3 regions of the Photobacterium leiognathi genome follow, and region 3 is predicted to be linked to each of the others. Evidence: predicted binding sites of a transcription regulator. Region 3 holds the regulator's gene; each other region holds the start of a gene.

Region 1 (10,380 bases), 140 kb from region 3:
ACGCATCTTGAACGTGATGATGCTGATGAAACTCATCCTCGCCGCCAACGTGGTTTATCGCGCTTTGCAGAAGAAGTGTGGTTGATTGAAGTGTAATAACACCTAATCACATTTATCTAAACATAAAGAAAGGCATGTTGCTTTAAACTAACCTGTTGTTGAAGGTTAATTAGTGAGCCTACATGCCTTTTTCTTATAGAGAAACTGTTATCTGTCGCTAATGTTATTAGTTAAAACCGATCAGTTAACTGATTAGTTAAAAACGACTTTCACATCACCAGCAGCGTTAACTGCATCATTGACTGCGCTATCAATATCTTCACGACGAGTCAGCGCTACACCTAAACGACGACGACCATTGATCTCAGGCTTACCAAACAAGCGAATTTGCGTATTAGGGCGAGAAAGCGCTGGCAGTAAGTTATCAAAGCCGATATTGGTTGAAACACCTTCAGCCAGAATAACTGCAGATGCCGATGGACCATATTGTGTGATGTGCTGAATGGGTAAACCAAGGAATGCACGAACGTGAAGGGCAAACTCAGACAGCTCTTGCGAAATAAGCGTCACCATACCCGTGTCATGTGGGCGAGGGGAGACTTCACTAAACAGTACCGTATCGCCTTTAATAAATAGCTCGACACCAAATAAGCCGTAACCACCCAGAGCATTTACAACTTTCTCTGCTACATCTTGTGCCGCTTTTAATGCCGCTTCAGACATTTTCTGTGGCTGCCATGATTCGCGGTAATCACCATCTTCTTGGCGATGACCAATTGGCGCACAGAAGTGAACACCATCAACAGCACGAACAGTTAATAATGTGATTTCGTAATCAAACTCAACAAAGCCTTCGATGATCACACGACCCGCACCAGCACGACCGCCTTCTTGGGCGTATTGCCATGCTGAATCAATATCAGCTGCCGTTTTAATCACGCTTTGACCTTTACCTGATGAGCTCATGATTGGCTTCACCACACAAGGCATGCTAACACGGTTTACAGCAGCAACAAAGTCATCGTATTGATCAGCAAATTCATAAGGAGAGGTTGGAATAGAGAGGGTTTCAGCGGCTAAACAACGGATACCTTCACGGTTCATTGTAAGCTTAGTTGCATTAGCGGTAGGAACCACATTCACGCCTTGTTGCTCAAGCTCAACTAATGTGTCGGTTGCAATGGCTTCAATCTCAGGTACAACGTAGTCTGGTTTTTCTAACTCAATGATACGTTTTAGCGCATCACCATCTAGCATATCAATTACATGACTACGATGAGCAACTTGCATAGCAGGCGCGTTGGGATAGCGATCTGCTGCGATCACTTCAAGACCTAAACGTTGACATTCGATAGCTACTTCTTTGCCTAACTCACCAGAGCCTAAAAGCAGAACACGAGTAGCATTTGAACCATTAGCTGTACCTAACATTCTTATTCCTTACGATTTATGTTGGATAGTGTTGGTTGGGCGTGATAATACCTTGTTTTTACAATTAAGCTAACGTTTGCGTCAGAGTTTAACCTAAACTTGAAACATAAATAGTGTGAGTTATATGAAGCATATAATAAAAAACCGCCAACAATGTGGCGGTTTCATCAGTGATCTTAGATTGTACGACACATTATCAAATGTGTTACTTACGTTTTTCCCACTGAGTGATAAACGCAACAGAAGCAATAATAATCGCAGCGCCAAGCCATAAACGACCTGGTGGCACCCAACCAAACACAAGCCAACCACCTAAAACGTTTAATGGCAGTTTGGCATGATCAAAAGGTTGGACGAAAGATGCATCAGCCACCGCATAAGCTTTCGCAATCGCCCATTGTGCTAGGGCTGTTAATAAACCCGCTGCGATGATCAATGTCCATGTTGCGCCACCTGTTGGCATGTGAAAATCAGGCAGTGCTAGTAACACGTTAAAAGGCGTGATCAGAATAAGCAGGTACATCACAACTGTTGTTGGTGATTCGGTGCTGGATTGCTTTTTCACCATCAGAGAATAACCCGCCCAGAAAATTGCAGCGCCCACAGGGAGTAATGTGGCAATACTAAAGCTGTCTGACCAAGGTTCAAGAATGATCATTGCACCAATAAAGCCTGCAATGGTTGCACACCAACGTGCCGCACCGACTTTCTCTTTTAGTAAGAAACCTGAGCCAATGGTTGCAAACAGCGGGGACGTCATGAGCAATGCAATACCTTGCCAAATTGGCACAGGATAGGCGAGTGCCCAAAGCCATAATTGAATACCAATAACCGCAAGGAAGACACGGAAACAGTGTTGGAAAAAGTGTTGTGTTCTTAACGAGCGGCTGATCCCCATGGTTCTAAGCCATGGCAACATCGCAATCAAAGCAATAAAGTATTGAAATAGGGCAAAGGTGGTTGATGAGACACCAAGTTTAATGCTGAGGTACTGAGCAAGGCTGTTCACAATGGCAAATGCCAAACCTGCAGACAGCATCCAACTTGCACCTTGTACCGGATTATGTGTAGGACTATGAGAGTGGGACATGAAATTGGATTCTCTATAAAATCGTTGCGAGAATAATACGCTTTTGTTTTTAGATAGCCAATATTCCGCGTTCTACAGAGGCGTAGAGATAATAAAAAACCGCCTATTACAGCTAACACCTATCACTTAAGGTGTTTGGAACGAACTGGATAACGAGTTTTATTGATACGAACGGCTCTCTGCTTGGGCCGTTTTTTTCTTTCAGGTAATATGTAACGCTTTACTTGTTTTCTCATTGCTCTCAGTTTTTGAGGAATTGAACCTGGCGAAGCGATGGCACACCACATTAATTCATCTTGAATATCTCTTAACGCCATCATAAAACTTATCCGTAATGGTGAAACATTCGCTTCTGCCGCTATTCTACTTATTTCTAAGCGAACAAGATTATAAGCTATCAATATTCCCCATATTTCTTGCTCAATACCTTCTACTGATTGACTACGCAATAATATTTCATCTTCAAGCATGTCATGTTTTATTTCACCATAACTGTTTTCTATCTCCCAACGTTCGAAATAAACATCAAGCAAAGCTTGATAGCTATAATGCTCACCAACTAAGGAAGTAAGAAGCCCTTGGATATGATATTTTTGAGTTTTTTCTGGATAAAGCATTAATCGAGCTTGCCATTTTTCAGGAAGGCTTGGGTCTTTAGCTCTTGCATATTTGGATACATCCATTTCTACAATCAAATCTCGTCCTGCTTCATCAAGCTGCTTAATGACGGTATATCGCGTATTTGATTTAATTGGAGTCATCCAATGACTCGAATCATGCTGACGTTGCCAATTAATCATCAACTCGGCGCCAAGATAACATCGGTCAAAAATAGTTAAAGAATCTGGCGTTATTGAGGATATAAGCTGTTTAGCATAGTTCTCTTCACCAATATTGCTGGGACCAAATGCTACGTTGTGTATTAATCGACTACGAAGGGAGCATAAAGCACATAACCTGACGATAGGGTATTCTGTATGCTGTATCTTACCGTGTTTGACATACTGAAAGTGACTCGCTAATTCTGGAGTATCATGACTTCTAAATTGAGTTCCATCGACAGAGAAAAGGCGTAAGCCTTTCCATGTGTCTCCGCTATCTTCGGCTTTCGTCCAATATTTGGCAGTGAGTGAGAAAAGTGCTTTTAGAGGCTGTGCTGTCAATCGTTTTCGCGCCTGAGGGATAGCACTTGGTGCAATAGAATCACCTTGTGATCGCGATAATTGCAAATCAAGTTTATTCAAGACATCGGTTATCGATCTATTACGATATAGGCCAATTCCAACGATTAACCAAACAACCAATTCCGCAGGTAATTTTCGTCTGCGTATACTGGCCTTATTGGTTTCATCTAATGCTTGTTGAATCCACTCAAGAGGTAAGTCTCTTTGAAATAATGAGAGTGATTCTGGTGCTGCAAACGCATCTACATCAATGAGCCAATGTGACAACATAAAAAATACCCCCAGTTTTGCAAAACTGAGGGTATTTTTAACTATCTGAAAGATCGTGCAACCAATCAATTTCTTAAGTGATAGGTGTTAGCCTATTACAGCGGTTTATATAAAAAACAGAGGTATTTTATTACTTGCTCTTAATAAGCAACATAAGTCATTTGAATGTCTGGATTCAATGCTTCTAGCAGTGCTTGAGTACGAGCAAGTTGGCTGATTTGGCTTTCTGCACTTTCAACTAATGCTGCTTCAACTAATTCAGACAGTTTGTAACCTGACATATTCATGTTGATTAGCGCTACTTGTAGCGGTGGTAAGCTAGGGTTAAATGCCGCATTTTCAGCATACATACCAACAAATACACGACCGTCTTTAGCTTTAAGCGCAACACCACTGAAGTTCTTCGAGTAAGGTGCGTGTGAACGGTTTGCAGCATCACAAGCAGCAACAGCTAAATCAGATTGCTCAGCAATAGTAATACCGTTATCAATATCGCTTAGTAGTGCATCTTCAATACCAAGATCGGCAGGGCCGAATGATTCTGGCAGGTATTGTTGCAGTGTCATTGGTTGGCGTTCTGGTAGTTGAATCACTAACTCTTTAGCCGTGTTTAGTTCATTCATGAACTGACGACAGTGACCACAAGGGCTGTAGTTGATAGTCACATCTTTAATGCCAGTTTCACCTTTGATCCACGCATGGCTAATAGCCGATTGTTCCGCATGGATAGTACACGCCATACTTGCACTCGCAAATTCCATATTTGCACCAAAGTAAAGGCGACCAGAAGTACCACGGACAATAGCACCAACATAGAAATTAGAAATAGGAACAACAGCGTAAGCAGCAGCAACAGGAAGGAGTGCAAGGCGAAGATCAGAATCAGATAGATTAGTTTGAGCAAGTAAGTGTTCAAATTGCTCAGGACTGATAGTGGAATCGAAATTTTTATCTTCAATAATTGGTCGAAGAGCTGATGCAAGCTCGTTAGGTAATTGACCTAATGCATCCATAACTTTTGCGTGCATTGGGGTGTTACTCCGTATTGTTGATGGAGAAACATTCTATGTTAAATGTTAATATTCAAGTGTGATGCAGATCACATTAACTATCAACTCTATACACTAGTTACATTATCGAGAGCGAGCTCACACAAGTAAATGTAAATTTTCATGTAATAAATGGTTATCAAAACACTATGAGCTTAAAACTAATATGAATTAAGCAACATAAACGCTGTAAGCATAATATGTTGCTTAAATCCATTAACCAAAAAAGACATGCTGAAAAATAGGGAACATCAAAGGGGCAAGTAGGGTCGTCATAATGCCGCAAATCACCAATGCCAATGAACTAAATGCTCCTTCTTGGTAGTCTTGCTCTACTGCCTTTGCCGTACCTAATGCATGAGAAACCGTACCGATAGACAAACCTTTCGCTAGTGGGTGATGAATACGAAATAGCTTCATCACGGGATAACCTAATACCGCACCAAACAAACCCACAATGATCACCATTGCAGCTGTGATGGCAGGAATACCACCAATTTGTTGTGATGCCGCCATCGCAAGCGGAGTGGTGATAGATTTAGGCAAAATACTGGCAGCTAATTGAGCATCAGCACCCATTAAAAACGCAATGCCCGTACCAAAGGTCATTGAAAGCACACTACCGACAAAACAGGCGGTTAAAATGGTCTTCCATTTACGCTTAATCAAAGGCAATTGCTGATATAGCGGTAATGCTAGCGCAACAACTGCAGGGCCTAACATATAATTGATGATCTCATTGTCAGCAAAGTAGGTTTCATAAGGGACATTGAGCCAACGTAGCGCAGAGATCAGAAAAATTAACGAAATCAGTAACGGATTAAATAATGGATTACGGATCTTTATTGCCAAATAACGCATGCTGTAAAACACAACAAGGGTTGCCACTAACCAGATCATGACTCTTTTTCCTTATGGTGAAGAGCTAAGCCAATAACCACTAATACAATTAACGTACTGCCAAGAGTGCTTGCGAAAATGATAGCGGCATTATGTTCGATTAAACCTAAGTAATTCATTAGGCCGACACCGACAGGGACAAACAGCAACGCCATATGTTTGATAAGTAAATTACAGGTTTTCTCAACCCATTGTGTTTTACAAATGCCTGTTACTAAGCCAAAGAACAGTAGGAACAAACCAATAATACTGCCAGGAATAGGCAGATGAGTAAGATGCTGTATGCCTTGACCAAGTAAAAAGCAAAACATAACAATGGCAAAAGATCGTATGTAATCCATAGTGAAAAAAGTAATGCTAGAAAATTTAATTTATCATACAAATAAACGAGGTGTTTGTCACACAAAATAATGCAGCGTTTAGATAAATGATAAAAATATTTAGATTAGATAGCTTTAATTGTTTACGAATGCCACAACAATAGACCAATAATGGCGGCAAGCGATAGTAGAATAGACACTTTTAACCAAATAAAGTCAGTTACGATTGCTTTAAACCAAGCTGATTCATGAATCGGTTTGTTTGTTGCTGGTGTCTTACTAGGTGAAGATGGATTAAGCACAAAAGGTTGCTTACGTGATGTTTTGGTAGGAAGCGGTACACGAAAACCAAAATGAGGCACAACATGGATAGGGATCGCCATTTCACCGTTACATTGTAACTTTCCTGTTAGTGAAGCAAGCAGAAGATTAATGTCGTAATTGTGATCGCTAGTTTCTTCAAAGGCATCGAGCGAGGTAAAGGTTTTACGATATAAGGAATCGGCATTCAGCACTTCACCAGCGAATAGGCATAAGATCTCAAGCAAGCGTGATTCTTCGCGGGTAAGTAACGTTCGCGTATCATCACGCCAAAGGAGTAAATGTTTTTCAGGGAAAAAATCTAACTTCTCATAGCTATAACATTTCAATAAGGTTTGCGTTGCCATAGATAGCACACCTATCGTTACCACTTTGCGTAATCAGCACACCGCACAAACGATAACACTCATTATGGTTGAAAATGCCAATTTCGTAGGATTTTTATTGATCTTTGATGTTAAGTGTTAACGTGAATGGAATAATCAGCAAATAAATCACAGCCTTGCGTTCTCAAAAAAAAGAAGCCTATTGACTTGCTTTCATTGGAAAACACGTCAATAGGCTTCAATTGCAAACTAGGCTTAAGCTAAAGCAAGTAGGTAAGCGCGCTTACACCAGTTTAGAAACGTAATCGTACAGCGACTTTAAGATCTTCATCTTATTCTCGTCAGATTCATACTCATAAGCCACGGCTTCAAAGTTCTCCATGTACTTAGGCATGTTAGCTTCAAAGAAATCTTGGCAATGGTGCTTCCAACGTACTTGCTCTTCATAATTGAGTGTCATTGGGAAGTTGCGCGCACGGTAGCGGAATAACAGCGGTTTAATACGCTTATCATCGACATTAATTTCAAGCGAACCAAGTTGATCTGCTGGCGTTTCACGGATGATATCCATCGTAGAACGATCAGCGGTTGAGAAGAAACCGTCATACAGCATGGCATCAACATTATCATTTGCATCATATTCACGTTTAACGCTAAACATCTCGAGCACTTTTTCGCGGATCTCTGGATGCTGTTTAATAAGCGCTAAGTGCTTCAAGCATTGTTCACGATCAATACCTAAACGTGCTGCATCTTCTGCTTTTAATGTTTTAGCAGGCGCTAGCACTGGGCACTTATTCAAATGCACTTCTTTAATAGGAACAGGCAGCTCATCTGGCGCTAGATAAATACGCTTGGTGTATAAACGCTCACGTAGTTGGTCAGCATCAAGTTCAATTAATGGGGTAGGATCAAGCGCAAGGTTTACCGTGATCACTGCATTCTTATTATCAGGATGCCATGCCAGCGGCACAATCCAGCTTGTGTTACCGCAATCAGTACCAAACATGCCTGAGATATGCACCAATGGCGTTAGATTAACAATATCAACCAGATCTTGCAGCTTACGCTTATGGCGAAGATCAAATAGGTAATCAAACAACTTAGGTTGATTGGTTTTAACGATTTTTGCTAACTCAATGGTCGCATAAACGTCAGCCATCGCATCGTGAGCATTCGCGTGTTCGATACCGTTAGCAACAGAAAGCTTTTCAAGTTTAAAGCTCGGACGACCTTCATCATCAAAAGGCCAGTTCAAACCATCAGGACGCAGTGCATAACAAGTACGCATAATATCTAGCAAGTCCCAACGTGAATTACCGTTTTGCCACGCCCAACCGTACGGGTCGAAGAAGTTGCGGTATAAGGTATAACGCGTGACTTCATCATCAAAACGCACATTGTTATAACCAATCACACAAGTATTTGGCTTTGACAGTTCAGCGTGAATTGCTTCAATAAACTCATGCTCTGATAAGCCTTTTTCCATTGCCTCTTGCGGTGTAATGCCTGTGATTAAGCACGCTTCAGGTGACGGTAGGTAATCTGCTGGTGGCTTACAATAAATCACCAACGGCTCACCAATAATGTTCATGTCCATATCGGTACGGACACCTGCAAACTGACACGGACGATCATTGGCAGGGCTTGCACCAAAGGTCTCGTAGTCAATCCAATAAAGCGTTGCTTGGTTCTTATCGTTCATAAATCATCCATAGCCATTGGTGTTATTATTTTGCATGTTTTCTAAGCAATGGCTTGTTGTGAAAAACTGCTTATAAATTCAGCAATTTATCGAAAATTTAATGGCAAATACTCAAGCATGAAAACTTAAGCTTACATGGCTCTAAGTATCCCGTATTTATGAGGTAAGAGGCAAGGCGGGAGGGAAGATAAATTGAGTGAAACGATGTTAGATACAATCGCACAATGAAATTCTGATCATAGTATTTATGCATCTCATTACCTATACTGAAAAATTTTGTGAAATGGGTACGAGTTTTTATTGTTTCGTCTCTGTTTTGAAGTTTTGAGTATTAAATTACTTTTACATTCTTTTTAAGGTGAGTGAAATGTCGAGAAAATATTGGGGCTATCGAATTGATACAACGAAAATTAAATTTTTCCGTCAGGAGCTGGATGAAGGAAGATTAAGACAGGGATGGGGTTGGACAGAAGGGCAGAATTTAAGATTATTAACGAAAGATAGTGGCGCTCGCAGAAATCTCCCTATTTAAAATAAAGTAAAGAAAGGTGACATATTGATTGTTCCTCGATTGCCGACATGGAATGAAGTTGCAATTGTTGAAGCAACACAAGATTTTTCTCAAGGTTATGATTATTCCATACATCCAGATTTACAGGATTATGGGCATATTTTTCCTGCTCGTTTTATTAAAAGTTTTAATAGGAAAAATAACCATGTTTCTGGAGAGTTAAGAGCGAGTCTTAAGCAAGTAAATCGATTTTGGAATATGTCACATTGTAAAGACAATATTGAAGAGCTTATAAATAATAAAGAGGCATTGATTAATTCTATTGGCTTTTCTACACGATTTAACAATGTGCTCACTGACAATATCAGTAAATCGCTAGAACAAACGGATTTCTATAAAAACTTTTATCGACAAATGAATGAGCAATTTTCCAATGAAGAATGGGAATATGCGCTAGTAGAAGGTTTAAGAAAAATTTTACCGGAACCGATAATAGTTGAACGCACGGGTGGTATTACAGAGAAAGAACACGGTACAGATATTCTTATCACGTTACCCGGTTTATTAGGTAAGAGTTATGGCATTGCTATTCAAGTGAAAGATTATAAAGGGTTAATGAGTGGTAATGCGATAAAACAAATTCAAAAAGCAGAACACTGGAATAATGAAAATTTCACTATTATTGATAAATACGTGATAGTGACTCGTTGTTTAAAAGATGATCATCCAGAAGATTTACAACAAGTTGATGGCGTAACTATTATTTTTGCAGAGCAGTTAGAAGACCTATTAAAGGATATTGCAGTAGGATTTATTGGCTTAGGTAAAAATTAGCAATTACTCGCAATATAATGATACTGCTAATTAAAACAAGCTCCCAACTACAGTGTATTTGGGGGCTTGCGACAGGAATATAATTACAGGCAGCTTTCAAACCCTTCAAAGTTTGGTGCACCTAAATAAATGTCTTTATTACCGCGAGCATTAGCATGAGCTTTACGGAATGCTTCTGATTGTGTCCAGTCTTCGAACGCTTGGCGAGAATCCCATACTGAGTGCGATGCAAACAAGGTGTACTCATCGTTTGATGTACCTTGAAGCAAGTTAAATGATTGAAAACCCGGTACGGTATCTAGGTAGGTGTCGCGGTTCTTCCAGATATCGATAAATTCTTGTTCTGAGCCTAAACGGATTTTAAAACGGTTCATTGCAATATACATGATGACTTCCTTTACTAACTTCAGTTTTTATTCTTGTCTTGCCACTATTACAG
Region 2 (10,380 bases), 1.2 Mb from region 3:
GTGATGTCGCTGTATTAATGACTTGTTTCATTCTAACGGTTGCTTTCGATATGGTTGTGGCAGTGATCGTTGGTCTATTATTGGCTGGTGTGCTGTTTATTCAGCGTATTGCAACGTTAACAACGGTGACAATTACCCATGATGAACATCCGCATTTAAACTTTGGTGATGATGTGGTGGTTTATGATATCAATGGTCCGCTGTTCTTTGCTGCGAGCGAGAAAGCGTTTTCTGTGATTGAGCACGCAACCACTGAAACACGTGCAGTAGTGCTTGATTTCAGTGATGTATCAACCATTGATATTACAGCGATTCATGCCTTTGAAACGGCACTCGATCGTTTATCAGAGCTACCAGTATATTTAGTGGGTGTACAATCGCATGTTGAACGTAAGCTCTATCATGCGGGTGTTTTTGACGCTGAGAATGTGCATTTATCGCACTCAGTTGGTCAATTACAGCAAGTTTTAATGATTAATTCTCACAATGGCTCGGTTAAGGAGTCGACACTGTAAGTTATTTGTATGTAAACTGCGAATAACGGTGTATTTAAAACATCAAGCGGGTATTTACCCGCTTGATTTGTATCTAAAGAATAATAGAGAGAATGGCTTATGTATCAGGATTTGATCCGTGCTGAACTAACTGAAGCGGCTGACGTACTAAATCGCTTTTTAAGTGATGATAAAAATATGGCTGATATTGAAGCTGCAGCTAAGCTATTGGCAGATTCTTTCAAGCAGGGCGGTAAAGTGCTGTCTTGTGGTAATGGTGGCTCTCATTGTGATGCAATGCACTTTGCTGAAGAGCTAACAGGTCGTTACCGTGAAAACCGTCCAGGTTACCCTGGTATTGCTATTTCAGATCCAAGCCACTTATCGTGTGTAAGTAACGACTTCGGCTATGATTACGTATTTTCACGCTACTTAGAAGCGGTTGGCGCAAAAGGTGATGTTCTATTTGGTCTGTCTACATCAGGTAACTCGGGCAACATTTTAAAAGCGATTGAAGCGGCAAAAGCGAAAGGCATGAAGACCATCGCTTTAACGGGTAAAGATGGCGGTCAAATGGCGGGTCTAGCAGATGTGGAAATTCGTGTCCCTCATTTTGGTTACGCTGATCGCATTCAAGAAATTCATATTAAAATTATCCATATTTTAATTATGCTAGTTGAAAAAGAAATGGCGGCAGAATAAGCCAAGCTTAACACTGACCGTTGAGAAGTATCGTTAATGAATAACAAAAGGGCATAAAGGAATATGTGTGAATTGCTAGGCATGAGCGCAAATGTGCCAACCGATATTTGTTTTAGTTTTACCGGTTTAATGCAGCGTGGGGGAAATACTAGCCCTCATCGTGATGGTTGGGGTATTACCTTTTATGAAGGTAAAGGCTTTCGTACATTTAAAGATCCAAACCCAAGCTGTCAATCGCGTATTGCTGAACTTGTCCAAGAATACCCAATAAAGAGTCGTGCAGTGGTGAGTCATATTCGCCAAGCCAACCGAGGGGCGGTGAATTTAGAAAACACCCATCCATTTACTCGCGAGTTATGGGGCAATTATTGGACTTTTGCGCATAATGGTCAGTTGACGGGTTATGAGAGCTTAAAGACGGGGCGACACCAAGCGGTAGGTGATACTGACAGTGAGATCGCTTTTTGTTGGTTATTGAATCAATTTGAAACGAAATTTCCAGTACTGCCAGATGATTTGAATCCTGTTTTTAGCTATTTTGCAGAGTGTTGTGATCAGTTACGTCAGCTCGGTGTTTACAATATGTTATTAAGTAATGGTGAGTACGTACTTACCTATTGTACCAATAACTTACATTGGATCACTCGTCGAGCGCCGTTTGGTAAAGCATCTCTTATTGATGAAGATGTCACGATTGATTTTCAGCAAGAAACGACACCTAAAGACGTGGTGACTGTGATTGCTACTCAGCCTTTAACCAATGATGAAAATTGGCACAAAATGGCAACAGGAGAATTTATTGTTTTCCATTTTGGTGAGCCAGTATTTAATCAGCTGGTGGTTGAAGACAAATAGCTGAGTCATTCAGTAATCGATATGACTGAAATGCGATAAGCAGAAAGAGAAAAGGCGATCATCAGATCGCCTTTTGTTTTTATTGGGCAGCGTAGCCTTGTGGGGGAAGGATTTCACCATCAAATACCGCTTTGCCATCGATCATAGTTAAGCGTTTTTCAGCTAACCACTGAGTCACAAGCGGATAAATTGCATGTTCTTGCTTTTGTACCCGAGCCGTCACTTCTTCAACGGTATCATTAGCAAAAATAGGGACTTTTGCTTGAAGAATAACAGGTCCACCATCGAGCTCTTCTGTAACAAAGTGCACGCTAGTACCATGTTCTGTATCGCCTGCATCTATCGCACGTTGATGGGTATTTAATCCTGGGTATTTTGGCAATAAAGAGGGGTGAATGTTTAACATTTTCCCTTTAAAGCGACGGACAAAATCACCGCTTAAAATACGCATAAAACCAGCAAGGATCACCACATCAGGGTTGAATTGCTCAATACGTTCAGCCAAAGCATCATCGTATTGTTCACGGTTGCCATATTGTTTAGGCGCGATATGTATCGCTTCAATATTGGCAGCACGTGCACGCTCTAATCCGTACGCATTCTCTTTATTTGAGATCACAGCAGTAATTTGACTGTTTTTAATTACGCCATTGCTGCATGCGTCAATAATCGCTTGAAGATTACTGCCGCTACCTGAAATAAGGACGACGATATTATTCATGGTATTACTTGATCTCAACTTGCTCTTCGCTCTCTGCAGCATTGGCAATTTCACCTAATAGCCATGCATTTTCGCCTTCAGCATTTAGGATATCAATAGCTTGTTGTGCTTGCGCTTGTGGTAGGGCAATCACTAAGCCTACACCACAGTTGAACGTGCGGTACATTTCGTAAGTTTCTACGTTACCTGCCGTTTGTAGCCAGTTGAAGATAGCAGGCCATTGCCAGCTATCACCATTAACAACAGCTTTTGTGCCTTTTGGTAGCACACGTGGGATATTTTCCCAGAAACCACCGCCAGTTATATGAGAAATCGCGTGAACATCACAGCTTTCCATCATTTTCAGCGTTGATTTTACGTAAATTTTGGTTGGTGTTAACAGGTGATCAGAAAGTGTTTTACCTTCTAATTCTTCGTTTAAGTCAGCGTTTGAAACTTCAATGATCTTACGGATAAGTGAGTAACCGTTTGAGTGAGGACCACTTGAACCAACAGCGATAAGAGCATCACCAGCTGTTACTTTTGAACCATCAATGATATCGGCTTTTTCAACCACACCGACACAGAAACCAGCAACATCGTAATCTTCACCGTGGTACATACCTGGCATCTCAGCCGTTTCACCACCGATCAATGCACAACCTGATTGAATACAGCCTTCACCAATGCCAGTAACAACACTTGCTGCTGTATCGACATCCAGCTTACCTGTCGCGTAGTAATCAAGGAAGAACAAAGGCTCTGCACCTTGAACAATAAGATCGTTAACACACATAGCAACAAGATCGATACCGATAGAATCGTGCTTATTTAAATCCATAGCTAAGCGAAGTTTAGTACCTACGCCATCAGTACCTGATACTAAAACAGGCTCTTTATATTTGGTTGGTAGTGAACAAAGTGCACCAAAACCACCAATTCCCCCCATCACTTCTGGGCGATGCGTACGTTTTACCACCCCTTTAATACGGTCTACTAATGCATTACCAGCATCGATATCAACACCAGCATCTTTGTAACTAAGAGAAGAGTTTTTGTTGCTCACAGATGATCCCTCAACGTATTAAAGTAAAAAAGCTGGGGTATGATAACAGCAGTCACAGCCTAAAGGAAAACGTTTGCGTCATTTTTTTTGACTGGGTATTAAGTAAACAGTTAAACGTTTACTACTATCAGCAATCGTTTGGCTTAGTATATAATAATGCGATTTTATTTTTTATTTGCTCGGGAGTCAGAAGATGAAGGTTGTTGAGGTAAAGCACCCACTGGTTAAACATAAGATTGGTCTTATGCGCGAAGGTGACATCAGCACTAAGCGTTTCCGTGAGTTAGCAACTGAGGTTGGTAGCCTACTGACATATGAAGCGACTTCAGACTTTGAGACAGAAAAAGTGACCATTGATGGTTGGAACGGTCCAGTTGAGATCGACCAAATCAAAGGTAAAAAAGTGACGGTAGTACCTATTCTTCGTGCTGGTCTTGGCATGATGGACGGTGTACTTGAACATATGCCAAGTGCACGTATCAGTGTTGTTGGTATCTACCGTGATGAAGAAACACTTGAGCCTGTACCATACTTCAACAAGCTAGCATCAAACATCGATGAGCGTATTGCGCTGGTTGTTGATCCAATGCTGGCAACTGGTGGTTCTATGATTGCGACACTAGATCTTTTAAAAGAGCACGGTTGTACGCAATTTAAAGTTCTAGTACTAGTGGCTGCACCTGAAGGTATTGCAGCATTAGAAAAAGCACACCCAGATGTTGAGCTATACACTGCAGCTATCGATGAGAAGCTAAATGACAAAGGCTACATCGTTCCTGGTCTTGGTGATGCAGGCGATAAGATCTTCGGTACTAAGTAATTAGTAAACAAGATTTAAATAAAAACCGGACGCCATGTCCGGTTTTTTATATTCAGAGCTTATAAAGTGATAAGTTCAGTATAAGCTAACGTTAAATAACGTTAACTTAATTCATCGCGACTTATAGATGTTCAGTACCTTCAATTTGCGCATTATCAACGATATGATTTTCGCCTAAATCTTGTGGCAAGATCAGGTTAAGAACAATCGCGACAATACCGCATAAGCTCACACCTTGCAGGCTGAACTCACCAATACCAAATGCCATCCCACCAATACCAAATACCAGTGTTACCGCAACAATTACAAGGTTACGGGCTTTGTGTAAATCGACTTGGTTTTTGATCAGTGTATTTAGACCAACGGTTGCTATAGAGCCGAATAGCAAGATCATGATCCCGCCCATTACAGGCACAGGGATGGTTTGTAGCATTGCGCCTAATTTACCTACGAACGCTAATACTAATGCAGTAATTGCCGCCCATGTCATGATCACAGGATTAAATGCTTTCGTTAGCATTACCGCACCCGTTACTTCAGAGTAAGTAGTATTAGGCGGTGCGCCCACCATAGAGGCTGCAATCGTCGCAATACCGTCACCAGCCATTGTACGGTGCAGGCCTGGCTTTTTCAGGTAGTCTTTACCTGTTACGTTGGAAATCGCTAGCATGTCGCCCACGTGCTCAACTGCAGGTGCAATGGCAACAGGGATCATGAAAAGGACAGCGTTAATATTAAACTCAGGGAAAGTGAAGTTAGGAAGTGCTAACCAACTTGCATTATGCACCGGGGTAAAGTCCACCACACCGAATGCTAAACTTGCTAAATATCCTGAAGTAATACCACCTACAATCGGTACTAATTTTAAGATGCCTTTGGCAAACACACTTAAGCCAATGGTCACGATTAATGAAATGGCTGAAATCCATAGCGCAGTGTCATGTGCGATAAGCTGAACACCACCGTCACCTGTTTTACCTACAGCCATATTCACAGCTGCTGGCGCTAAACCTAAACCGATGACCATGATCACCGGGCCAACAACTACAGGTGGTAGCAGTTTATGAATAAAGCCAACACCGCGAATTTTAATCACAGCACCCATCAAAACATAAACAATACCCGCCATCATCAAGCCACCCATGGTGCTTGCAACACCCCAAGCTTGGATACCGTACATAATTGGAGCAATAAACGCGAAAGATGAGGCTAGGAAGATAGGAACAGAACGTTTGGTAACAAGCTGAAAAAGGAGGGTTCCTACACCAGCACCAAAAAGTGCCACATTGGGATCAAGCCCAGTAAGTAACGGAACAAGAACGAGAGCACCAAATGCGACGAATAACATTTGGGCACCTTGTAATACCTGCATCATACTCAAAATCACCTTGTCATAAAAAAAATCGCGCAATGCTATCACAAAAAGCAAACGATTACCTAGCGTACTAAGAGAAAAAAACTGCTAATTATTTAATGACTGATATTTGTGACTAGAGAAGTTTTTTAAAGCATGTGGTTTGTTTCTTGCAAGCTGTATTGTTTTGGTTCAGGAAAAAGTACATATTGTAGGATAAATTGATGGTAAGCCGTGTTTCTATACAAGACGTCAATCGGTTTAGGAACTCGCTGATGTTCAATTTCTTTTTGCCAACTTACTTTAGTAAATAATGAGTGCTTTATGTTGCGATTTGCGTTGTTGTTTTTAGCGTTACTGGCTTTACCGATTAAAGCTGCGACGGTTAGTAATTTATATCAGGCTCAAGTAGTCATGCCTGCTGATGGACAGAATGCTGATCAAACAGCACGAGAGCAGGGCTTTAAACAAGTGCTGATCAAAGTGACGGGTGATCAAAATATTGCTAAGAATAATGTGATAGCCCAAGCGCTGAAAAACAGTTCGGGTTATGTTAGCCAGTTTAGTTATGGTCAAGACAATGGTCAGCAGACGCTAAATTTAAGCTTTGATAAGGTGCAAATTAAACAATTATTAACGCAAGCAAAAGCAAATTACTGGAGTGAACAACGCCCTGATATTTTAGTTTGGATGGCTGATGATAACGGTAATAGTCGTGATATTTTGTGGGATCAATCAACCAATGCTTTAGTGGCTGACACCAAACAAGCTGCGAATATTCGTGGCGTGCCTGTTACTTTCCCTATTGGTGATTTTAATGATGTAACCGCACTGCATGTATCTGACTTATGGGGCAGTTTTGTCGATCCTATTTCAAGTGCGAGTAAGCGCTACAACGCTGGTGGATTGCTATTAGTAAAAGCGATTCAGCAAGGTGATGACAAGGTTGAATTATCATGGCAATTATATACGCAAAAGCCGAGCACTATTGCGACAGACACTCAACCCATCACTGGTAAAGCAAGTGGTACATTAGCACAAGCAAGCACTGATATGATGAATCAAGTTGCTAATCAACTGGCGCAAAAATATGCCTTAGCATTGGGTAGTAGTGCTGCTGGTGAAGTGAATATTGAAGTTGATAATGTTAACTCTACAGAAGATTTCTTTACGTTAGAGCGCATGCTTAATCATATGACGACAGTAAGTAGTGCGAATGCTGTAAATATTAAAGGTGACAAAGTTATTTTTCGCATGAACTTGTCAGCGTCGACAGCAGAATTTAAACGTGAGTTGAGCCATGACAGCCGCATTAGTGCTGATGATTATGCTGTAACGAATAATAATTCAGCGGTAACAGCAGCACCTGCAACCGATGTGAGTACCTCATCGAATGCTGTTGATGTTAGTGCTACTCAAGTACAGCCTTCTTTACAACAAAGCGAGAACTATGTAGCACCAGATAATATTTATACATGGCATAACTAAATTTCGTTTAGCGTTAAAGTAAGAAAGCCCTCAGTTTGAGGGCTTTTTAGTCTCTGTTTTATTCTTTTGGTGGCTCAAAACGTTCACGCTCTTCTCGTTCAACTTGCGATAAGCGTTGTAATTTTATTCCTAATTCCTTGGCTCGAAGACGGGCAAAAAGAATATTACTGAGAAACGCAACAGAGACGATGACAAACTCAATGGCTGCTAACCAGCGTTCCCCTTCATCAATGGTCAAAATGGTTAATGCATGCAAGAAATAGAACATTAAAATAAAGTTCGACCATGCATGGGTATAAGGTTTCGCTGCTAGCATACCACGTAAAGGTAATAGCATTGGTAATATCCAAAGCGCAGCCATTACCCAATTATTCAAATGTGGATGGGGAGAAATCACGATCTGCCACAGGGCGACCCATAGCATCAAACTTAAATTGGCACAGAGTGCAAATCGGTGGACAAATAAAGTGCGAGGTTGCATTGGAGGCATCGAATCATCCTTTTCGTAAGCCATTAATATCAGGAGTGATGAAGTAGCATTGCTGTGTGTGCTAAGCGTTTTCCTAATGCTTGTGCTAACTCAATTTCATCTTTATGTAATTGCTTATTGGTTCCTGTATTAAGGTGAGAAGCACCATAAGGTGTTCCGCCATGCTGCGTGGTATGCAGGGTTGGTTCGGAATAAGGAATCCCCACGATTAACATGCCATGATGTAATAAGGGCAAAAGCATCGATTGCAGTGTGGTTTCTTGCCCGCCATGCATAGATGAAGATGAAGTAAATACACAAGCTGGTTTATCTATCAATGTGCCTGATAACCATTGTTGGCTGGTGCTATCGATAAAGTGTTTCAGTGGTGCGGCCATATTACCGAAACGTACAGGGCTTCCCATCGCAAGCCCAATACAGTCTTTTAGATCTTGATGGGAGACTAAAGGATCAGTATAAGGTTGCTGATGATCATTTGGATCAATATCAGCAACCGTTCTTAGTACCGCTTCACAGCCAGAGATTTGTTCAATACCGCGACCAATATGACGGGCTAATTGGCGGGTATTACCGTGTTTGCTGTAATAAAGGACTAAGATTTTTTGCATCATAAAATATCCAGTACTTGCACTGGTGGACGACCTAATGCAGCTTTATCACCATTGACGACAATCGGGCGTTCGATCAGTTTTGGATGACTTGCCATTGCTGTAAATAATGCGCTGTCAGTAACATCATCGCTACCCAAGCCTAACTCTTTGTATTCTGCTTCTTTAGTTCGCATCATTTTACGCACAGAGTCTAAACCGAGCTGACGGTATAGCGTTTCTAACTCTGCCACACTTGGTGTTTGCTCAAGGTATTTCACAACTGTTGGTGTAATGCCTTTTTCTTCTAATAGCGCTAACGTTTCACGGCTTTTTGAACAACGAGGGTTGTGATAAATAGTAACTGACATGACATCTCCTAATTCTATGCGTGAGCTATTTTTTACTTAATTGTTATGTAGTTATTGTAATCGTATTAAATACGCTGGCTACTAAAATTTATTTCTGTAGCGCTTTAAATCGTTGACGTTCAAAGCGTAGTTGATCAATACGTGCGTCATAGCGAGCTTGATCCATTGAGCCTAACTTTGCGATTTGCGCTGCTTGAGTATAGTTATTAATGGCTTTATCCCATTGAGCGCGAAGTGCCAGTAGTTCTCCTAATGCTGCGAGTTCACCACTACGATTACCGAGCTTGGCATAGTTCTTCGCGAGTAATGTCCAGCCGTTGGTATCTTTGGGGTGATCGTAAGTATAACGATTTAGAATTTGGATACTTTGCTGATATTTTCCTGATTCTAAATAGACGTTAGCTAAATTTAAGCGCAATACATTACTGTTAGGATTGCCTTTTAGCGCTGTCGTTAAACGTGAAATGGCACGGTCATATTGCTTTTGGTACAGATCAAGATCGGTTGCCGCATCAATAAAGAACAGGTTATTGGGTTCACTTGCCAGTAATGGATCCAGTAATTGATGTGCTTGTTTATATTTACCATTATCAAGATAGACCAATGCCTTGCCGTAATTAAGTTCTTTACGACGATTTGGCGCGGCTTTTTTCAACTCTCTATTTAGCCAGTTTAGTGATGACGCTTCACTAAAGTTAGCATTACGCGCCACAATACGAGAGCGTGCTAATAAGTAACGCTCAGAAGGCGGCAGTATCACGGTTGGGTAATTACGTGCACGCATACGACTATCGGTGACACGAGACTCTGGCAATGGGTGAGTGAGCAACATTGCAAGCAGTTTAGAGGTATAGCGATATTGATCCGCTAAACGACCAAAAAAGCGCGGCATTGCATGTGCATCAAAGCCTGCTTTTGCCAATGTTTTTATCCCAATGCGATCAGCTTCTTTTTCATTACTGCGAGTAAAGTTAATGTGCCCTTGTATATTTGCAGCTGTCGTTGCGTGAATCGCTGCAATCCCAGCCTCTGGAGCAGCAATAGTTAACAATAAAGAGCCAATTAATGCAGCGGTACTCAATGGTGTTTTTTTAGCGTCGGCTTCCATTTTTCGCGCTAAGTGACGTTGGGTAACGTGAGCGATTTCGTGGGCCATTACAGAGGCGAGCTCGCTTTCGGTTTTGGCATGCAAAAACAGCCCAGAGTGGATAGCAACGTAACCACCAAAGAAAGCAAACGCATTAATTTCTGGGTTTTGAATTAAAAAGAAATGAAAAGGGGTTCGAACATCGTCAGCACTGGCAACCAGCTTATGACCTAATGATTGAACATAGTCGGACAATAACGGATCATTAATGACTGGCTGGCTAGCACTTAATATCCGCATATAAGCGTCGCCATATTCAAGTTCTTTATCGATAGTTAACGTTGAGGCGGCAGTCGTACCCATTTC
Region 3 (10,380 bases):
TTTAAATGCTTGTGGTTTTAATATGGTTGGATCACCCCATATTTTTGTATCTGCCTTACGAGTTTGTGCTTCTGGGCTCATTAAAAAGTTAATCGCCACTAATGCCCCTTCTTTTGCTGTTGCATTCCAAGGGATAGCTAAAAAGTGAACATTAGTTAATGCACCAGCTTTAAAAGCATAAGTCTTTGCGGTGTCAGTTAAGTTGCCGTTTTCAATGGCTGCTAGGGCGGCGTTGGGATTAAAGGTGATCGCTAATAACAGCTGTTGATCATCTAATAATTGAACCGTTTCTGCTGTACCTGCTGGGAATTGCTTACCACCTCGCCATGCGACTTTATTAAGCTGATCTAAATAATGCCAAAGTGGTGCGGTGACTTTATCAAACAAGGCTTTTTCAGCAGGTAACGACAAGGGTTGGTATAACGCTTGTTTATCTGTTGTGAGTTCAAGCAAGGCCGCTTTTAAAAAGCTACTGCCGTGAAACTCTGGTGGGCGAGGATAACTAATTTTCCCTGGGTTTTGTTGTGCTAATGCCAATAGCTGTTGAAAGCTTTGTGGTGGTTGCTTTAGCTTAGTCGTGTCGTAAATAAACACTAGCTGCCCCACGCCCCAAGGCGCTTCATAACCGTCTGTTGGTACGGTGAAGTCTTTATCTATCGGTAATGATGTATCAACGTATTTCCAGTTAGGTAAACGTTGAGTAAATGGACCATACAACAGGTGATGTTGTTTCATAGAGCGGAAATTTTCACCGTTGATCCAAACCATATCAACGCTACCGTCTTGGTTTTTATTAGCGGCTTTTTCTGCCAGCAAACGCTGTGTAGTTTCGGCAATGTCAGTGACTTTGACTTGCTTTAACGTGACACCGTATTGTTGCTGCAGTTGTCTATCTGCCCACTTGAGGTATTCGTTGATCTCTTGGCTGCCACCCCAAGCGTTAAAGTAAACGGTTTGACCTTTAGCCTTATCAAGCACTTGTTGCCATGATTGAGGGTCGCAGCTACTGTTGGCTCAGTTGCTGACGCAGACATAGAAGCTGACAGTGTAATTGACAAGGCAACGGATAAAGTGACACCTTGGGATAGTTTTCTAAGCAGTGGCATAGTTGTGGTTTTCATGTGTATTCCTTTACTGTTTACGCATCCATTGGTGGTAACGCTGTACTAAAGATAAAAGCTTTTGCGGGGCGTTATGTTGCTTCCACACCCCAGCAGTATATTTCGCGGCTTCACTCATGGTTGGGTAGGGATGGATTGTCGATAAAATTTTGTTCAATCCCAACTTGTGACGCATGGCTAACGTAAATTCCGCCAATAGTTCACCACCATGATGACCAACAATGGTTACACCTAAAATTTTGTCGCTATTAGGCGGTGTCAGCACTTTGATGAAACCTTCATTGGTATTGTCAGTGATCGCACGATCTAAATCCGCAATATCATAAGTATAGATTTTGTATTCGATACCTTGGGCTTGTGCCTCTTTCTCGTTTAATCCCACTCGAGCCAACTCTGGAGAGGTATAGGTAACAGCTGGCAACACAGAGTAATCGGTTTTAAATTTCTTAATCGCACCAAATAAGCTGTTAACAGAGGCATACCATGCTTGGTGTGCTGCAGCATGCGTCAGTTGGAAAGGACCTGCTACATCACCGACTGCATAAATATTTGGGTATTGGGTTTGTAGATAGTCGTTAACTTTGATTGTTCCTTTTGGGGTGGTTTCAATGTTTAAAGTCTCTAAACCAAAACCTTGGGTATTGGCAACACGACCAAGGGCGACAATGACCTGATCAAACTCCACTTCAACTGTTTGGTTATTAGCAAGATCATTCAACTGTACGAGATGATAACCATTGCTGGTTGCTTTAAAGCTTACGGCTTTGTGCTGAAGTAATACGTTTACGCCTTCGTCAGTGAGTTTGTTTCGAATGACGCTAGCAGCATCGTTATCTTCACGATTGAGCACTTGTTCAGCCATTTCAACCAAGGTGACAGACGTACCTAAACGATTGAACGCTTGTGCTAATTCGCAACCGATAGGACCACCACCCAGAATAAGCAGTTTTTGTGGCTGTTGTTCTAGTTGCCATAAGGTATCGGAAGTTAGCGGATTAACTGCTTTTAAACCTGTAATGTTTGGCAATAGCGGCGAAGCACCTGTGGCAATAATGATGTTACGTGTCGTGATGATCTTATCGTTCACTTTCACTTGCCAAGGAGAAACAATGGTGGCATCACCTTGAATACAGTTCACGCCTAACTTGGTGTATCGCTCAATAGAGTCATGCGGTTCGATATCAGCGATAACTTGATGTACTCGTTGCCTGACGGCTTTGAAATCGATAGCTTCAATGTTGGCGTTAATGCCTAACTGTTTTGCTTGCTGGATTTCATGTGAACTGTGGGCGGCACGAATTAAAGCTTTAGAGGGAACACAGCCTGTATTTAAGCAATCGCCACCCATTTTATGACGTTCAATCAAGGTCACTTCGGCTTTTACTGCGGCTGCAATATATGAACTAACCAAACCGCCAGCACCTGCACCAATAACGACAAGGTTTTGATCAAATGAACGAGGTTTCTGAAAGCCTTGGTAAACTTTTTGTCGCTTTATCGCGTTGACGATGAACTTGGCAATGAGTGGGAACGTTCCCAGAAGAGCTAACGATAGTAATACAGGCGTAGAAACAATCCCACGCAGTGATTCAATGTTGCTGAGCTGGGTTCCGGCATTAATGAAAATAGCTGTGGCAGGCAGCATTCCCAATTGGCTGATCAGATAAAAGGTACGTGTTTTGATTGGTGTTAAGCCCATCAATAAGTTGATCAGGAAAAACGGGAAAACAGGGATCAAGCGTAAAGTTAGCAAGTAAAATTCGCCTTCTTGCTCGATACCTTGATTAATAGTTTTTAAGCGATAGCCAAAACGTTGTTGTACCCAGTCACGTAAAATAAATCGACTTGAAAGAAACGCCAATGTTGCGCCAATGGTGCTGGCAAACGAAACAATGATCAGGCTCGGCCAGAAACCAAAGATGGCAGCAGCAAGCAAGGTTAAAATAGCAGCACCCGGTAAGGATAAGGCAGTTGCAAGAACATAAATCGCAAAGTACGACACATAAGCCACGATCGGTTGGCTTTGAATTTTCGCTTGCAGGGCTGATTGCTCTTGCTTGATAAAATCAAGCGTGAGGTATTGCCCTAGATCGAAATGGATCCAGCTTGCAATTAGACTGACAATCACGATGAGTAAAGCGAGCTTTTTCTTATCCATGTATCTCACCTTATTTAGTTTGCTGAGTATCAGCTTTTGGTTTGTCTTGCTCTTGGCTAACCGCAGTATTATTCGGTTTAATAGGCAGGGTGCAGAAACCTTGCTCTGGCACATCCAATGCGGTGTTAAATTTAGCTGATAGGTTTTGGAAGCTGACTAATGCGGTGATCTCTATGATGTCATCGCTGCTGTACCACTGCTGGAGGGCATGAAGCATCTCATCAGTAACACGTTGACCTGTAATGGTCATTGCTTCCGTGTAGGCAAGCACAGCGCGTTCTTGCTGTGTAAACAAATCAGAATGCTGCCAGTTTGCCAGCGCTTTGATTTTTTCTTCAGAATCGCAACGCTCCGCCAATTTCATGCCATTAGCATCGACACAGAAAGCACAATCATTAAGTTGCGATACACGAACACAAATAAGCGAACGCATCACATCTTGGATAGGGGACTTTTTGCGATCCAGAAAACCAAAGAATCCCGCGACTAACCAAAACAGCACAGGCTTACGACCCCATAGCTTGGCTGGATTAAGCACTTGCCCATAATGACGAGCTTGTAGCCATAACAATGGTTTTACCCAAAGTGAATCGATTTTCTTGATTGAGATGCGCACAGCCATTCCTTAAAAAGATACTCAAGAGTTAGGGTAAAGATCCTGCGTAAAGGCAAGATATGAATATATGTATACCCAAGTGACTTCAATATGCCTGATTCAGAGCGAGGTCACTGAGTTGAATTCAAGGAAGACAACGAAGCGGAATTGCGAGCTCTTTCCAAGTTGTCTGACGCAAGAAGTCGGCTCAGTGACACGCTCCCAAAGGGCGAGCGTCCTTAGCTCCCAGACTTTGTTAACGATTCTAAATGTAGAACTACTATATCTACAAATCGTTGCCGCGCCTGAGAACTAAGGTCGTCTCGCTGAACACTGCATTTTGAAGTTATTTGGGTATAGACCTGAACTACCCGTATTGTATTTCATTTACTAAGAATTATGGCTTTTTCTACAATCAGTTGGTGAAAATAAAACCAATGGTGAGAGAAATAAAAAACACTGGTTATTTATAAATAACGATAAATGAGAGCTGAAATTAATAAAGCGTTAAATAATTGACGTTATAAAAAACAATTTTAAATATTTATGTTTTAGCATTGATATAAAACAAGAAGTTATTAAATACTTTTAGTTGCAATATTTGGCAATTACGCATTAAGAGGTTTATGTATTAAAAGATATAAAATAGAGCAGAGTGAAGGGATTTATTTAGAATATATTTTTAACAGGTATACTTAGAAATAAAAGAATGAACATCTTTTATTTCTAAGTGAAGGCGAATTGTCGAAGAATGTATTTCTTAGGATAGGGCAGATAATAATTCGTTTCGACGTTGCTCAGGAATAACAGACCAATGCTGTCCACTAATTGCACCCTCAAGCGCCCATAGCAATTCAAGACTAAGCGGACTGTTTTGCGCTTTTTGTAGCGCTTGATATGCACCTAATGCACCAGCTGCTTGAAGTTGTTCGATAGTCTCTATGCCTGCTTTTTTAAGCATTCTTTCATTTGATAACCGTAGGTTTGGTAAGTCCTTTATACGGTCAGGTACACAACTCTCCTTTTCTTGCTTGTCTTTTTCTGCGGCTTCCAAGGAATACCTACCTTGTGCAACGATCTTTTCAGGTTCGTCCCACCAGTTATCTGGTATTGCGTAGTGCTTGGTTACAACAGGGAACCCACGTTTTTTGTAAACGTAAGGCTCCAAGCCAGCTTGTTTGAATTCCTTTTCGGTTTCAGCGTTTGCTCGTAAATGAAGTTTATCATTCACAACTAATGCAAACATTGTATCACCAGCAAAAATGCCAAAACCGCCAAACATCGACCGTGATTTTACAGATCCAAAATGGTCAAATAATTTTAATGAATCTTTTAATATTGGTTTATCCATGCTTCTACTCGGTGAAAAAAATATGAGTGTCACCTAAACATCAAGAGCGAGGAATTAGATTAATTAATCTTCACATTAGGCTTGTCAATATATTGTTAAAATAAATGTCATTATATTGGCGGCCTAATTATAATCCTTCGGTAACTCCGCTACCATGAATTAAAAAATTAATTTTTAGGCCGGAAGTTTTGCGTCTTAATCTTTCAATTAATTTGCCTGTTCGTGACTATATAAAGTTATATTAAATATTAGTTTTAATATTAAATCCAAGCTCTCAAAAGTGTGATATTGCTTCAGGTAATTGTTCTTATCTTATGGTGAGCATAAATCTTTTTTAAAAAAGTAAAAAAAAGCCAACAAGTTAAACTTATCGGCTTTTTCTAAACTTACCAAGGTCAATCTCGTTAGTTGAGATCTTTAACCGACTTTCTCGCAACAAGCTCTGGTGTCATTTCAAAAGTTTGACGAGCGTGATTCTTGTCTTTAACACGATCTAGCAAAATTTCCACTGCAGTTTTACCTAAACGACGCTTAGGCTGGTGGATTGTTGTTAGTGGCGGTGCAAAGTACGGTGCAAGGTCAATGTTGTCGTAACCAATGATAGAGATATCATCAGGAATACGTAGGCCTGCTTGCTCAAAGGTACTGATCATTGCCATTGCCATGATGTCGTTGAAACAGAAGATAGCAGTAGGGCGCTCTTTCATTGCAATGAACTTTTTCGCCGCTTCAACCGCTGATTCACACTCGAAGTCACCTTCAAGTAGCCAATCTTCATTAACGCTTAAGTCTGCTTCGGCCATTGCTTTACGGAAACCTTTTAGGCGCTCATGACAAGTAGACTTATCACCTTGACCTGATAGACAGCCAATTTTCTTATGGCCGTTATCGATAAAGTGTTTAGTCGCAATATAGCCGCCAGTTTCAGCGTTATCTTGAATATTGTCTGTATGTGGCTTATCTGGGCCCCAGTCCATGATAACCATTGGCAGATCGTTTTGACGCTCTAGTAGTTCAAGTAGCTTTTGATCAAGATCGCTACACATTACCAGTAGGCCATCAACACGCTTTTCTGCCAGCATGCGTAGGTAATCACGTTGTTTTTCAAGATTGCCTTCAGTGTTACATAGGATCAGGGTGTAACCTGCGCCGTAACAATACTCTTCAACGCCATGTACAACTTCAGCAAAAAATGGGTTGGTTGATTTTGTTACCAACATACCAATGGTACGAGTTGTATTACATTTTAAGCTTCGCGCTACAGCACTTGGTGCGTAGTTAAGCTCATCTACCGCAGCCAGCACTTTTTTCTGTGTTGCTTCTGCAACAAAGCGTGTTTTATTGATCACGTGTGACACAGTTGTGGTTGATACACCTGCCATACGTGCAACGTCTTTAATGGTTGCCATATTTATTCTTCTAATTATGGTCAGATAGAGATCTGACAAAAGGTTGTGGTACCCAATTGATTAATTACGTAGTAGATGGCTAGTTGAGAGACTAGTAGATATGAAATTCTTTAATTATTAACTACTTAATTATTCAATTTGGCACCGTTTTTATAGAGCACCGCTTATAAACAACTAAAGCCGCAATAAATGCGGCATCAGTGTATCGAAATCTTTATTACAACTTTTACATGTGTAATCGCTTGCGCTCACATTTTACTGTGTGTTTTGCGTTGTGCAATCTTTCTGTTCATCTTGAGTGAAATTATTGATGATAAGTTATAAAAATGCAGGTCGTTGTCACGCTTAATCCGATTTTTATCGCATCCTTACAGTATTAATAACTGACTGGTCATTAAAGAATAGGATGATTTGCTGACAAAATATAAGGGTAGTTTTCTATAGGGTGGGTATGCACAGTAACAGGCCAACCATACAGTGATTCTACGACTTCAGCAGTGAGTACTTGTGACGGTGTACCATCCGCTTTTATTTGCCCATCATTTAAGAAAATCATCCGATCTGTGTATTGCGCTGCAAGGTTTAAATCATGTAATACCACAATAACCGCAGCACCTTGCATTGCCATGTTCTTCGCTATTTGTAAGGTGTGATGTTGATGTGCTAGATCAAGGGCTGATGTTGGTTCATCCAGCATTAAAATACAGTGCTCACCAGCTTGGCTTAATTGGGTTAATACCCGAGCTAAATGGATTCGTTGTTTTTCACCGCCAGAAAGCGTCGGGTAAAGCCTATCTGCAAGGTTTTCGACATCCACATAATCCATTATCATCTGTGTCACAGACTTAAGCTGTGGTGACGTTAGTTGTAACGGGATTGCGCCTAACTCCACCACTTCTTTTGCTGTAAACGCAAAAGAAAGTGCACTGTGTTGCGGCAGTATGCCTAAATGTTTAGCCAGTGTAGCTCTGTCCCATGATGATAATGGTTGCCCGAAAAAAGAGACGTCTCCAGATTCAGGTGTTACTTCGCCACAGAGTACTTTTAATAAGGTACTTTTCCCTGCGCCATTGGGGCCTAAAAGGGCAGTGACTTCGCCTGAATGAATATCTAAATCTAGATCATCTAATAAGATTTTATTGCCGTAACGAAGTTTGAGGTTTCTTGCTTGAATAACGCTGGTTGTATTTAGAGAAGTGTTATTTTGAGAACTGTTTTCTGTCGAACTAAGTAAATCAATATCAATGGCAGTTGCTGTCATGAAATGTGCCTCTTTTGAGCGCTAAGTAAATAGATAAAGAAAGGCGCACCTAAAATAGCGGTGATAATGCCAACGGGTAATTCTTGTGGTGAAAAAGCGCTACGGGCGATCATATCTGCAACTAATAAAATTAAGCCGCCTAATAGGGCTGAAATAGGCAATAAAGTTTTATGATTTGGACCTGTCAGCATACGTCCGACATGAGGGATGACTAAGCCGATAAATCCGATAGGGCCACAAATAGACACGGTAATGCCAACACCAGCCGCACAGACAATAATAAGATTACGTTTTAAGTGCTGAGTATTGACGCCCATGTGTCTGGCTTCTGCTTCACCTAATAAGAACGCATTCAAGTTATTACAATGGCGATAACAGTAGCTAAATAGTAACGCTAAAGTACAGTAGGCAAGAAGGATCCCAGACCACGTAGCGCCAGCCAGTGAGCCCATTGACCACAGTGATAAATCACGCAGTGCCTCATCATCAGCAACATAGTTAAGTAAGCCTAATCCTGCTGCTGAAATTGCGGTAATCGCAACCCCAGCTAGTAGCATGATCATCACTGATGTGCCGTTTTTATCTGTGCCTAAGCGGTAAACCATAACTGTGCTAATTGCACCACCAATAAACGCAAACACAGGAACAATGGCAAAGTTAAGTAATTGCGGGAAAGTGCTGGTAAGTGGAGCGAATAACACAATGGCTAATGCAGCACCTAATCCTGCACCGCCTGTAATACCAATAATACCGGGGTCAGCAAGAGGATTACGAAATAGCCCTTGCAGTACGCTGCCGCAAATCGCCAGAATCGCACCAATGGCAAAACAGAGTAGGGTGCGAGGTAAACGTATTTGATGGATCACTAAGCTGACATGTTGCGCCAGCTGATGATCACCAGGTATTAGCGCAAGTAGACTTTGTTTATAACTGATTGCCATTGGGCCAATCACAATAGAAGAAAGCCCTGCTAACACCAGTAAGCCAATGCTTAAAATATAAATATGTTGGGCTGAAAATCGTTTTGCGTACATGAAAAAACAACCTTAAAACATGAGGCACTAATCGAATATGACGTTATTTTGAGATAGATGATTAAGGGTAAATAACTTGATTAAGTCTTAATGCTTCATTCACGCTTTCTAACCCTAAACCACCAATTAACGCTGTACCGTTAATGGTTAATAAGGCGTTATTGGTAGCCGCTGGTGTTGCAGCAATGAGCGGCATTTGCTTAACCAGATCTTTCATACTTTTGATCTTACTTGCAGTACGAGTGCTTAAAAGAATGATATCTGGCTGCATAGTCACAATTGCTTCGGCAGAAATCGGTTTGTAATTGCTGACTGATTCAGCTGCAGGATTCACGGCACCTGCTAACGAGATAATGCTATCTGCAGTGGTGTTACTGCCTGCGACATTGATTGGTCGACCATCATGGATCATCAAAAACAGCACTTTTTTAGCGGTTTTGATGTTAGCAGTGGCTTGTTTAATCTCGTTTAGTTGTTTACTGAGCTTTTCTTTTAATACCTCTGCACGCTGTTGATGGTGAGTCAATGAGGCGATTTGATCGATACGTTGCAGTAAATCTTTGACGGTTTCACCTGAGTTTACGACATCCACACTAACGCCTGATTGCTTGAGTAAATCTAATGTGCTTTGTGGCCCCATCTCATCTGAACCAATGACGTTTGTTGGCGATAATGACATCAAGTTTTCAGCAGATAGTTGGCGGTGGTAGCCTACTTTAGGCACAGATTTATCAACGAGTGCTTTACTGGTGAGATCTACGGCTACTATCTGATCTTGCGCGTTTAAAGCGTTAATGATTTGTGTAATTGATGCGCCAGCACTGATGATTTTTTTGTGTTGGTATCTGCATTGGCGTATGAAAAGCTACTCAATCCTAATGTGATCGTCAGCAAAGATGTTTTTAAAAGTGTGCGTCGTTTCATGATGATGATTCTTCCATAAGTAGCTGAGTTGCTTTGATATTGTTTTCTTGTAAGAAAGCGAGCAGTTTAAGCATCTGTTCAACAGAGGCTGTTTTATCAGCCCCGATCACAACAGGCTTATTGGGGCTGGCTTTTACTTCTTGTAACAGGGATTGCTTAAAGCTGTCCCAGTCATTGACTTTTTCGCCCTGAAGCGCCCAATGTGGCGCATTAGCAACGAGATTGATGGTGATAGGATCGGCCTGTGTGGTTTGTAATGTCTTAGTGGCAGTTTGCGGTAAATCGACATCCAAAGACTTAATTTTTACCGTAGCGGTAAGCAGTAAAAACACCATCACAATAAAGATAATATCGAGTAAAGGTGTCAGATCTGGGGCCATATCATCAGATTGAGTTATGCTGCTATTAGCTCTGATCATAATGCTTTACCGTTAACCGCTGGGTTTTGTTCACAAGTATCACAAGCGGTTGTTTTGCCGTTTTCCACTTCGATATTCATGCCCTCAAGCCATAAGTTACAGCGATTC

Evidence for each region. Region 3 encodes PurR, which represses purine synthesis genes. Its sites were predicted from a motif close to TNANGNAAACGTTTNCNTNA; they were not measured.
Region 1: a site for PurR is predicted at 1,496-1,515, ahead of purT (formate-dependent phosphoribosylglycinamide formyltransferase). Genes of this name have one in related genera too.
Region 2: a site for PurR is predicted at 6,059-6,078, ahead of Q7674_RS10200 (uracil-xanthine permease family protein). Genes of this name have one in related genera too.

The regions. Positions count from the first base shown of each region.
Region 1 is NZ_CP131601.1:1,719,914-1,730,293, reverse strand. It holds gene Q7674_RS15035 (thiopurine S-methyltransferase) at 1-96, shown strand, start outside; gene purT (formate-dependent phosphoribosylglycinamide formyltransferase) at 253-1,431, opposite strand; gene Q7674_RS15025 (DMT family transporter) at 1,637-2,521, opposite strand; gene Q7674_RS15020 (IS4 family transposase) at 2,644-3,975, opposite strand; gene cdd (cytidine deaminase) at 4,116-5,003, opposite strand; gene Q7674_RS15010 (CidB/LrgB family autolysis modulator) at 5,241-5,924, opposite strand; gene Q7674_RS15005 (CidA/LrgA family protein) at 5,921-6,265, opposite strand; gene Q7674_RS15000 (hypothetical protein) at 6,388-6,912, opposite strand; gene sbcB (exodeoxyribonuclease I) at 7,175-8,596, opposite strand; gene Q7674_RS14990 (hypothetical protein) at 8,964-9,128, shown strand; gene Q7674_RS14985 (hypothetical protein) at 9,153-9,941, shown strand; gene hmuQ (heme-degrading protein HmuQ) at 10,025-10,327, opposite strand.
Region 2 is NZ_CP131601.1:677,405-687,784, forward strand. It holds gene dauA (C4-dicarboxylic acid transporter DauA) at 1-515, shown strand, start outside; gene lpcA (D-sedoheptulose 7-phosphate isomerase) at 615-1,196, shown strand; gene Q7674_RS10180 (class II glutamine amidotransferase) at 1,260-2,051, shown strand; gene purN (phosphoribosylglycinamide formyltransferase) at 2,131-2,772, opposite strand; gene purM (phosphoribosylformylglycinamidine cyclo-ligase) at 2,777-3,817, opposite strand; gene upp (uracil phosphoribosyltransferase) at 4,011-4,637, shown strand; gene Q7674_RS10200 (uracil-xanthine permease family protein) at 4,759-6,012, opposite strand; gene Q7674_RS10205 (DUF2066 domain-containing protein) at 6,316-7,479, shown strand; gene Q7674_RS10210 (DUF2069 domain-containing protein) at 7,538-7,969, opposite strand; gene wrbA (NAD(P)H:quinone oxidoreductase) at 7,999-8,580, opposite strand; gene arsC (arsenate reductase (glutaredoxin)) at 8,577-8,927, opposite strand; gene bepA (beta-barrel assembly-enhancing protease) at 9,016-10,380, opposite strand, start outside.
Region 3 is NZ_CP131601.1:1,861,315-1,871,694, reverse strand. It holds partial or broken gene Q7674_RS15645 (ABC transporter substrate-binding protein) at 1-1,034, opposite strand, end outside; gene lpdA (dihydrolipoyl dehydrogenase) at 1,132-3,279, opposite strand; gene Q7674_RS15635 (carboxymuconolactone decarboxylase family protein) at 3,290-3,895, opposite strand; gene Q7674_RS15630 (TfoX/Sxy family DNA transformation protein) at 4,635-5,225, opposite strand; cyclic di-GMP riboswitch class I at 5,362-5,452, opposite strand; gene purR (HTH-type transcriptional repressor PurR) at 5,630-6,634, opposite strand; gene Q7674_RS15620 (heme ABC transporter ATP-binding protein) at 7,029-7,895, opposite strand; gene Q7674_RS15615 (FecCD family ABC transporter permease) at 7,892-8,929, opposite strand; gene Q7674_RS15610 (heme/hemin ABC transporter substrate-binding protein) at 8,991-9,788, opposite strand; gene Q7674_RS15605 (ExbD/TolR family protein) at 9,850-10,272, opposite strand; gene Q7674_RS15600 (MotA/TolQ/ExbB proton channel family protein) at 10,269-10,380, opposite strand, start outside.